Archangium primigenium: one gene and its partner. The protein of the gene in region 2 interacts with the protein of the main gene of each other region in a pairwise test. Links are inferred from orthologs where the notes say so. Each region holds a gene or a part of one and is shown on either strand. Other genes may lie near its edges.

Region 1 (4,185 bases), 4.5 Mb from region 2 along the record:
CCGGGCCACGTTCATGCCCGCGCGGATCAGGGCCTCGATGACCTGGGCGGAGTCCGAGGACGGCCCCAGGGTGCAAACGATTTTCGCCTTGCGCATGGATGCCCATCCTAGGAGCGGGGGGGCACCTTGACAGTTTCCCGGCCTCGGGAATACTTGGCGGCGCACGCGGGCGAGAGCAACGGCGCCGGCGAGTGGCTTTTCGTTGCAATTTCGTGGGGTTTTCCGCCCGCGATCGTTGCGAGAAAGCCCGGCACTCCGGGAGGGGGGGCCGGGCTTTCGCTGTGGTACCGCCGTGAGGACTAGAGCCGGATTTCGCCCGTGCGATCCGGCATCAGGTTCAACCCCGGCGACGTCTTCTGGCCGTGCGGCGAGGGCACCCGTGAGGGCTCCAGATCCGCGTCGCCACCGCCGCCCACACCCGGGCCGTCGCCGCCGCGCAGGGAGTCGATCTCCTCGCGGGTGATGCCCGCGGCGTCCAGCACCTTGCGCGTCACGCGGATGCGCGCCTGTCCATCCAGCGCCATGGCGATGGAGTCCGAGGGCCGGGCGTTGAGGGTCATCTGCTTCTTGCCCTGGGTGAGGAAGATGCGGCCGACGTAGACGTCATCGCGCAGGTCGTCGATGCGCACCTCGGTCACCTTGGCGCCCAGCTCCGTCACCATCGAGCCGAGCAGATCCTGCGACAGGGGCTGGGGCGAGCGCAGGTGGGCGAGGCGGAAGGCGATGGCCACCGCGGCGGACTCGTCCACGAAGATGGGCAGCACCATCTTGCCGTCCGAGGTGCTGAGCACCACCGCGTGCGTCTTGGCCTCGACGAGCGGAATGACGTCCCGGACTTCCAGCTCCACCAGCTCCCGGCACGCGGCGTTGCCCCCCTCGCCCGGGGTGCACACCGGGGTGTCCGCGGCGACCGCGGTCGCGGCCAGGGCTTCCGGCGCCGCCACGGGGCTGAGGCCCGGCAGCAGCAGGGCGCCCACGGCAAGCAGCGCGACGGACAGCGGACCTACGAGGAAGGTGGCGGCGGGAATGGGCGTTTTCACCTCACAAACGTGTGCATGTGTGAGGGGTCCGGGAGGGCGGCGCTCACGCCTGCCTGCCCTCCGGGCTCACGGCCCCCGTGCGCGCTCCGCCCGGCGAGCGGGGGGTAGACAAGCGAGCGTCAGCGCTCGGTCTCGTCCTCGTCGTAATCCTCCTCGTCGGACTCCTCGTCTTCGTCCTCGTCGAAGTCGAGCTCCTCGTCGTCGTCCTCGGACTCCTCGTCCGACTCCTCATCCGCGTCGTCGTCCAGCTCCTCGTGCTCCAAGGTGACCGAGACGGCGAACTTCTTGCCGAGCGAGGCGATCTGCGCGCGCATCTCCGTGAGCGCCGCGACGAAGTCCTCCGAGAGGTTGCTCGGCGCCTTCGCATCGCAGTGGGGGCAGACAATCTTCTCCGTCCCCTCGATGAGATCCTGGATCTCCAGCTCGAAGCTGGCCTCGCACTTCTGGCAGGTGAAATCGATCGACATGTTCGAGGCGCGGAATATCCACGGCTCCGGTGCCTGTCAACGGGCGACGCGCGAGGCGGCGGGGTTTCTCGTCCAGTGCGCGAAACGCCGAGAGGGCCGGGGAAGGACGCCCTCACAGGCTCCCTTCCCACGGCCCTCCCGGGGACTTCAGTACGGCGCGGAAGCTACTTCTGGTTGCGCTCGCCCATGGGCACGTACTCGCGGCGCTTGGAGCCCGTGTACACCTGCCGCGGACGGGCGATCTTCTGCTCGGAGTCCTTCACCATCTCCTCCCACTGCGTCACCCAACCCACGGTGCGCGGAATGGCGAAGAGCACGGGGAACATCTCCACGGGGAAGCCCATGGCCTCGTAGATGAGGCCCGAGTAGAAGTCGACGTTGGGGTAGAGCTTGCGCTTGACGAAGTACTCGTCCTGCAGCGCGATGCGCTCGAGCTCCACGGCGATCTCCAGCAGGGGGTTCTTGCCGGTGATCTCGAAGACCTCGTCGGCCACGCGCTTGATGACCTTGGCGCGCGGATCGTAGGACTTGTAGACGCGGTGGCCGAAGCCCATGAGCTTGGAGCCGCCCTCGCCGCCCTTCACCTGCTTGATGAACTCGGGCACCTTGGAGACGTGGCCGATCTCGCGCAGCATGCGCAGCACGGCCTCGTTGGCGCCGCCGTGCAGCGGGCCGTAGAGCGCGGAGACGCCGGAGGCGACGGCCGAGAAGGGATCCACCTCGGAGGAGCCCACGGTGCGCACGGACGTGGTGGAGCAGTTCTGCTCGTGGTCGGCGTGCAGGATGAAGAGCACGTCGAGCGCCTTCTCCAGCGTGGGGTGCACCTTGTAGGTCGTGGTGCCGATCTTGCGGACCATGGCCAGGAAGTTGCCCACGTAGGACAGGTCGTTGTCCGGGTAGACGTAGGGCAGGCCCATGCTGTGGCGGTAGGAGAAGGCGGCCAGCGTGGGCATCTTGGCGATGAGCCGCGTCATCTGGATGCGGCGGCTGCGCTCGTCCTTGGTGTGCTTGGCGTCGGGGTAGAAGCCCGAGAGCGCGGCCACCGTGGAGGACAGCATGGACATGGGGTGCGCGTCGTAGCGGAACCCGTCCATGAACGTCTTGATGTTCTCGTGCACGTAGGTGTGGTGCGTGACGAGGTAGCGGAACTCCTCGAGCTGCTTCTCGGTGGGCAGCTCGCCGTTGAGCAGCAGGTAGGACACCTCGAGGAACGAGGAGCGCTCCGCGAGCTGCTCGATGGGGTAGCCCCGGTACTCCAGGATGCCCTTGTCACCGTCGATGAAGGTGATGGCGCTCTTGCAGTTGGCCGTGTTGAGGAACGCGGGGTCATACCCCATCAGACCGAAGTCCTCGTCCGAGGTCTTGATCTGCCGCAGGCTGTTGGTCCGAATACAACCGTTCTCGATGGGGACCTCGTACGTCTTCCCCGTACGGTTGTCCGTGATGGTCAGCGTGTCCTTGGGCATGCAGGGACTTTTCATAGGCGGCGGAGCGCTTTCAACAAAAAAGCACCTCACCCGGTGGGGCCGCGTCTCCCTCCGGGCACACTCGGGTCAGGAGAGGCGGACCCCGGTGCGCTCCAACTGGCGCCAGAAGCCGGGAAAACTCTTTTCCACGCACTCGGGGCCGGTGAGCGCCAGGGGCACGCCCGAGAGCACCGAGAGGGTGGCGGAGACCATGGCCAGGCGGTGATCGCCCCGGCTGTCCATGGCGAAGCGCGCGGGGCGGGTGGCGGGCGGGTGGACCGTGAGGGCCTCGCCCTCCAGGACCGTCCGGCCGCCAAAAGCGTCCACCAGTGTGCGGATGCCCTCCAGCCGGTCGCTCTCCTTGAGCCGCAGGATGCTCACGTCGTGGAGGGTGGAGGGCGCGGGCAGCACGCAGGCGAGCGCGGCCAGGGTGGGCAGCAGGTCCGGACACTCGGTGCCGGAGGCCACGAGCCCGCCCCGGGCCTGGCCCGTCAGGCGCAGGGTGTTGCCCAGGCCCACCTGGGACTGGAGCCCCACCTGCTCGACGATGCGCACCAGGGCCTGGTCCGGGTGGGCGCTGGCCAGGTCCGCCCGCTCCACGCTGCCGCCCGTGTGCCAGGCGATGAGCAGGAGGTAGCCCAGCGAGGACCAGTCCCCGGGCATCGCCGGCGCGCGCTCGGGGGCCTGGTACGCGGCCACTTCGTAGCGGCCCTCGGTCTGGTGCACCGTGAAGCCGAAGCGGCGCAGCCAGGACACGGTGAGCTCCAGGTAGCCCGCGCTGGTGAGGGCCCCGAGGATCTCCACGCGCCACGGCCGGCGCTCGCGCAAGAAGAGCGCCGCGCAGCCGAGCAGCAGGCTGGAGGCGTACTGGCTGCTCTGGGCCCCGGGGACCCGGAAGACGGGCTCGCCGGTGGACGTGGGCGCGGTGAGCTCCACGGGCCAGGGCGCTCCTTGGGTGAGGGAGAGCCCGGCGGGCCCCAGGGCCTCGCGCAGGCTGTCGAAGAGCGGCCCATGCGGGCGCTCGCCCAGGCGGGGCGTGCCGGTGAGGCGCACACGGGCGCCGGGCGTCACCGCGGCCTGGGTGACGAGGATGCGGAAGGGGGCCCCTCCGTCCGCGCAGTCCACGTCCCGCACGGGGCCGGGGGGCAGGCGCAGGGCCTCGATGCCCCGGCGCAGCACCCGCACGTCCGCGGGGAGGAACTCCTCGGGCTC
Region 2 (4,466 bases):
GTGGAGTCCCGAGGGCCCCCTGGCGACAGCGGGGCCTTCGTCGTTTCCAGCCCCCTCGCTCCCCCCGAGTCCCATGCGCCCTCGTGCCCTGCTCCCGCTGTCGCTCGTGCTGCTCACCGGCTGTCCCAAGGGCGAGGATCCCGCCGCCCTGCTCGCGGGCGCCCGGCAGCGCCTGGCGGCGCGGGACACCCGGCTCACCAGCTACGTGCTGGAGGGCAGCGCCCAGGAGGGAGAGCAGACGATGCGCTTCCAGTTCGCCTGGCGCGCCCCCCAGAAGATGCTGGGCACGCTCGGCGCCCCGCTCCAGCGCACCTGGGCCTGGGACGGCACGCGCCTGGTCGAGCGCGATGACGCGGCGCGCGCCTTCTACACCTACCAGGACGACCTCACCCCGGAGCGGCGCGTGGGCGCGCTCACGGCGCTCTTCAACCCCTTCGCGCCCGAGGGCTTCCGCGCCCCGCTGCTGCCCGGGGAGGGCGTGAGCGCCCGCCGCGCCACCCACGCGCTCGCCCCCGAGGCGGTGGAGCTCACGGTGCGCCCCCCGGGCAGCGACGTGGAGGTGACGTACGTGCTGCGCTGGCCCGCCATGGACTTCCTCGCCAAGCGCATGCGCAGCGGCGCGGACACCTCCGAGGTGCGCGTGGAAGCCGAGCACTGCGAGGCCGCCCTGTCGCTGTGTGTCCCCCGCACGCTGACGCAGTGGGCCGGGGGCCAGCGCGTGGCCCAGACGGTGCTCACCCGCACGGAGCTCAACCCCGCGCTGCCCGCGGAGACCTTCACCCTCACGCCGCCCGCGGGCTACACCGTTGGACAGAAGACATTCGCGGGGGAGCAGACGCCCTAGCGAGCCCTTCCGGGTTGAAGCCCGCCCGGACCGTCCACACCTTGGGAAGGAAGGAGTGCGACGGTATGGCGCTGGTTCAGAACGTCATCTTCGATGTGGACGGCACGTTGGTGGACTCCGTGGACGAGCACGCCGAGGCCTGGCGGCGCGCGTTCCTGGAGTTCGGCCGGGATGTGCCCTTCGCCCATGTGCGCAGCCAGATTGGCAAGGGCGCGGATCAACTGCTGCCCGTCTTCTTCACCGAGGACGAGCTGGAGAAGTTCGGCCAGGAGCTGGAGGACTACCGCTCCGCGCTCTTCCAGCGGGAGTTCATGCCCAAGCTGCGCCCCTTCCCGGAGGTGCGCGAGCTGTTCCAGCGCCTGCGCGCGGACGGCATGCGGGTCGCCGTGGCCTCCTCCTGCAAGGACGAGGAGCTGGAGCGCTACCTGCGCCTGTGCCGCATCGAGGGCATGACCGACGGCGAGACCACCAAGGACGACGCCGCCAAGAGCAAGCCCCACCCGGACATCTTCAGCGCGGCCCTGGAGCGGCTCGGCCGCCCGCAGCCGCACACCGTGGTCGTCGTGGGGGACACGCCCTATGACGCCCTGGCGGCCGGCAAGCTCGGCATCATGAGCGTGGGCGTGCGCTGCGGCGGCTTCCCCGAGGACGACCTGCGCACGGCCGGCTGCCGCGCCATCTACCAGGACCCCTCCCAGCTCCTGGCCCAGTACGAGTCCGCGCCCGACACCTGGCCCTGGACGGCCGAGTCGCTCACCTCCAAGGACGACGAGTCGCGCTGAGGGCGGCGGCCATGAATCCCGAACCCATCTCCGACATCGCGCTCCGGGCCACCCCGGAGCGCATCGCCCTCGACGAGGGCCCGGCCCTGGTGCTCATCAACCCCAACTCGCGCATGGGCGCCGAGGCGCTGCCCGCCACGCGCGAGGCGCTCGCCAACCGCGGCATCCCCGTGCTGGAGAGCCACGCCGTCACCGACCCTGAGCACATGGACCGGCTCATCCTCCAGGCGCTCGAGGGTGGCGTGCGGCGCTTCATCCTCGGCGGCGGGGACGGCACGCTCAACCACGCCATCAAGCACCTGCTCGGCCGGGACGTGTCCCTGGGCGTGCTGCCCCTGGGCACGGGCAACGACTTCGCGCGCTCGCTCGGCATCGCGCCCACGCTGGAGGCCGCCTGCGACGCCATCGCCGAGGGCCGCACCGTGCACGTGGACGTGGGGCTCGCCAACGGCCGGCCCTTCCTCAACGCGGTGAGCCTGGGCCTGGCCTCCGCCATCGCCCGCCGCCTCACCCCCGAGCTCAAGCGCCGCGTGGGCAAGCTCGCCTACCCCGTGGCCGCCTTCGCCGAGCTGTGGGAGCACCAGCCCTTCCGCGTGCGCCTGGAGACCGAGCACGAGACGCTGGAGGTGGACGTGCTGCAGCTCGTGGTGGGCAATGGCCGCTACCACGGCGCGGGCAACATGGTGACGCCGGACGCCACGCTGGATGACCAGCTCTTGGACGCCTACACCATCGTCGCCCCCTCGCACGAGTCCGGCCGCGAGGGCACGGGCCTGGGCCACATGCAGGACCTGTCCACGCTCGCGCGCGTGGCGCTCACGCTGCGCTCGGGCGAGCACCTGAGCCACCCGGCCGTCAAGGCGGTGAGCGGCACGCGCATCCGCGTGGACGCCACCCCGCCCCAGGACGTCAACGCGGACGGGGAGATGATCGGCCAGACGCCCGTGCGCTTCGAGCTGCTGCCCGGCGCCCTGCGCGTCTACGCGCCCCTGCGCCAGGCCGAGCCCGAGACGCCCGAGGAGCCCCAGGCCGAGAGCGCCTGAGCCGGGCTAGACCTTGTCGAGCGCCAGGGAGAGGGCCTGCGCGGTGAAGCTCACCAGCGGGATGATGCGCTGGTAGTTCATGCGCGTGGGCCCGATGACGCCCACCGTGCCCAGCACCTGCTCGCGGCTGCCGTAGGGGCTGGCGATGACCGTCACGTCCCCGGCCGAGGAGAAGTCGCTCTCGGTGCCGATGAAGATCTGCATCTCGCGCGCGCGCTGCACCCGGTCCAGCAGGGACAGGAGCTTGTTCTTCTCGCCCAGCGTCTTGAAGAGCGCGCGCATGCGCTCCACGTCGGCGAACTCGGGCTGCTCGAAGAACGAGCCCGTGCCCTCGATGAGCACGCGCTCGCCCGTCTGCAGATCCGTGGCCGCCGCGCCCAGCTTGAGCGCCTTGGACGTGAGCGCGTTGTAGAGCGCCTGCTCCTGGTCCAGCTCGTTGCGGATGCGCTCGCGCGCTTCCTCGAGCGTCACCTCGTGCAACAGCTCGGACAGGTAGTTGCTCGCCTTGAGCAGCTCGTCCGAGGTGATGGGGAAGTCCACGGACAGGAGCTTGTTCTGCACCTGGCCGCTCTGCCCCACGAGGATGGCGAGCACCCGGTCCTCGCGCAGCCGCACGAACTCGATCCGGTGGAACACGGCGGCGTCGGGCCGCGGCGGGACGACCACGCCCGCGTGGCGGCTGAGCGCGTGGAGCAGGCGCGACGCCTCGCCGAGCAGCTCGTCCAGGCCCGCCTCGTGCGTGAGCCCCGCGTGGATGAGCTCCCGGTCCCTCGGCCCCGGGTCCTTGAGCCGCACCAGCGTGTCCACGTAGAAGCGGTAGCCGCGATCCGTGGGCACCCGGCCCGCGGACGTGTGCGGCTTCTCCAGGAAGCCCAGCTCCTCCAGGTCCGCCAGCACGTTGCGCAGCGTGGCGGAGGAGACATCGAACTCGGGCTTGCGCGCCAGGTGGTGGCTGCCCACCGGGCCGCCCGTGGAGATGTACTCCTGCACGACCGCGCGGAGCACTTCCTTCTCTCGCTCTCCCAGCTCCTCGGACATCCGGCCTCACGCTCCGCCGATGGACTTGGCACCGGCGGGGGCGCCGAGAATCCATGGGAGCTGAAATTCTAAAAAGTCGGCGCGGAGGGTTCAATCCCCTCCACCCCGAGGGACGGGGCGCGCGACGCATCCGAGACGCTCACCCCTCGCTCGCACGCCCCCTGACCCTGGCGCGCCGGGTACGCCCACGACGCACATCGCGGGGCGGAGACGGGGACGCTAAAAGCCCGCCGCCTTGTCTCCTTCGATTTCGTCCTCGACGCCCGCCGCGGCGCCGTCCGTGGGCCTCTCCGCGCCCGAGCGCGGCCGCGCCCCCCTGCTCTTCTCCCTCTTCGCGCTGTACATCATTTGGGGCTCCACCTACCTGGCCATCCGCTTCGCGCTGGAGGGGGGTTTTCCCCCGTTGCGCATGGCGGGGGCGCGCTACGGGCTGGCGGGGGCGGTGCTGTACGTCGTGCTGCGCCTGCGCGGCGCGCCCCACCCGAGCGCCCGGCAGTGGCTGGGCGGGGGGGTGCTGGGGCTGCTCCTCTTGGTGCTGGGCAACGGCTCGGTGGTGGTGGCGCAGCAGTGGGTGTCCTCGGGGCTCGTGGCGCTGGCGGTGGGCAGCATGCCGCTGTGGGCGGCGCTCTTCGGGGGGCTCTTCGGCCAGTGGCCGGGGCGCTCGGAGCGCTGGGGGCTGGTGCTGGGCTTCTGTGGCCTGGGGCTGCTCAACGTGGGCGGGAGCTTCGGGGGCAACCCCTGGGCGGCGTTCGCCCTGCT

The links. The genes of interacting proteins can lie anywhere in the genome.
Region 1: the proteins of I3V78_RS06575 (region 2) and I3V78_RS24780 interact in binary tests that used the Escherichia coli proteins (3 or more experiments, as listed by UniProt). The link is inferred for Archangium primigenium from one-to-one orthologs.

What each region holds. Positions count from the first base shown.
Region 1 is NZ_JADWYI010000001.1:6,041,538-6,045,722, reverse strand. The notes cover bases 823-3,816. They hold I3V78_RS24780 (citrate synthase), read right to left. Parts: upstream 2,974-3,816; coding sequence 1,672-2,973; downstream 823-1,671. Other genes in these bases: I3V78_RS24775 (3-phosphoshikimate 1-carboxyvinyltransferase), read right to left, coding at 3,061-3,816; I3V78_RS24785 (hypothetical protein), read right to left, coding at 1,160-1,507; I3V78_RS24790 (bifunctional nuclease domain-containing protein), read right to left, coding at 823-1,040. Also shown: pyk (pyruvate kinase), read right to left, coding at 1-96; more of I3V78_RS24790, read right to left, coding at 300-822; more of I3V78_RS24775, read right to left, coding at 3,817-4,185.
Region 2 is NZ_JADWYI010000001.1:1,517,299-1,521,764, reverse strand. Bases 831-3,653 are described here. They hold I3V78_RS06575 (lipid kinase), read left to right. Parts: upstream 831-1,637; coding sequence 1,638-2,669; downstream 2,670-3,653. Other genes in these bases: hrcA (heat-inducible transcriptional repressor HrcA), read right to left, coding at 2,676-3,653; I3V78_RS06580 (HAD family hydrolase), read left to right, coding at 916-1,626; I3V78_RS06585 (hypothetical protein), read left to right, coding at 831-844. Outside these bases: more of I3V78_RS06585, read left to right, coding at 74-830; more of hrcA, read right to left, coding at 3,654-3,707; drug/metabolite exporter YedA, read left to right, coding at 3,943-4,466. UniProt on the Escherichia coli protein: In vitro phosphorylates phosphatidylglycerol but not diacylglycerol; the in vivo substrate is unknown.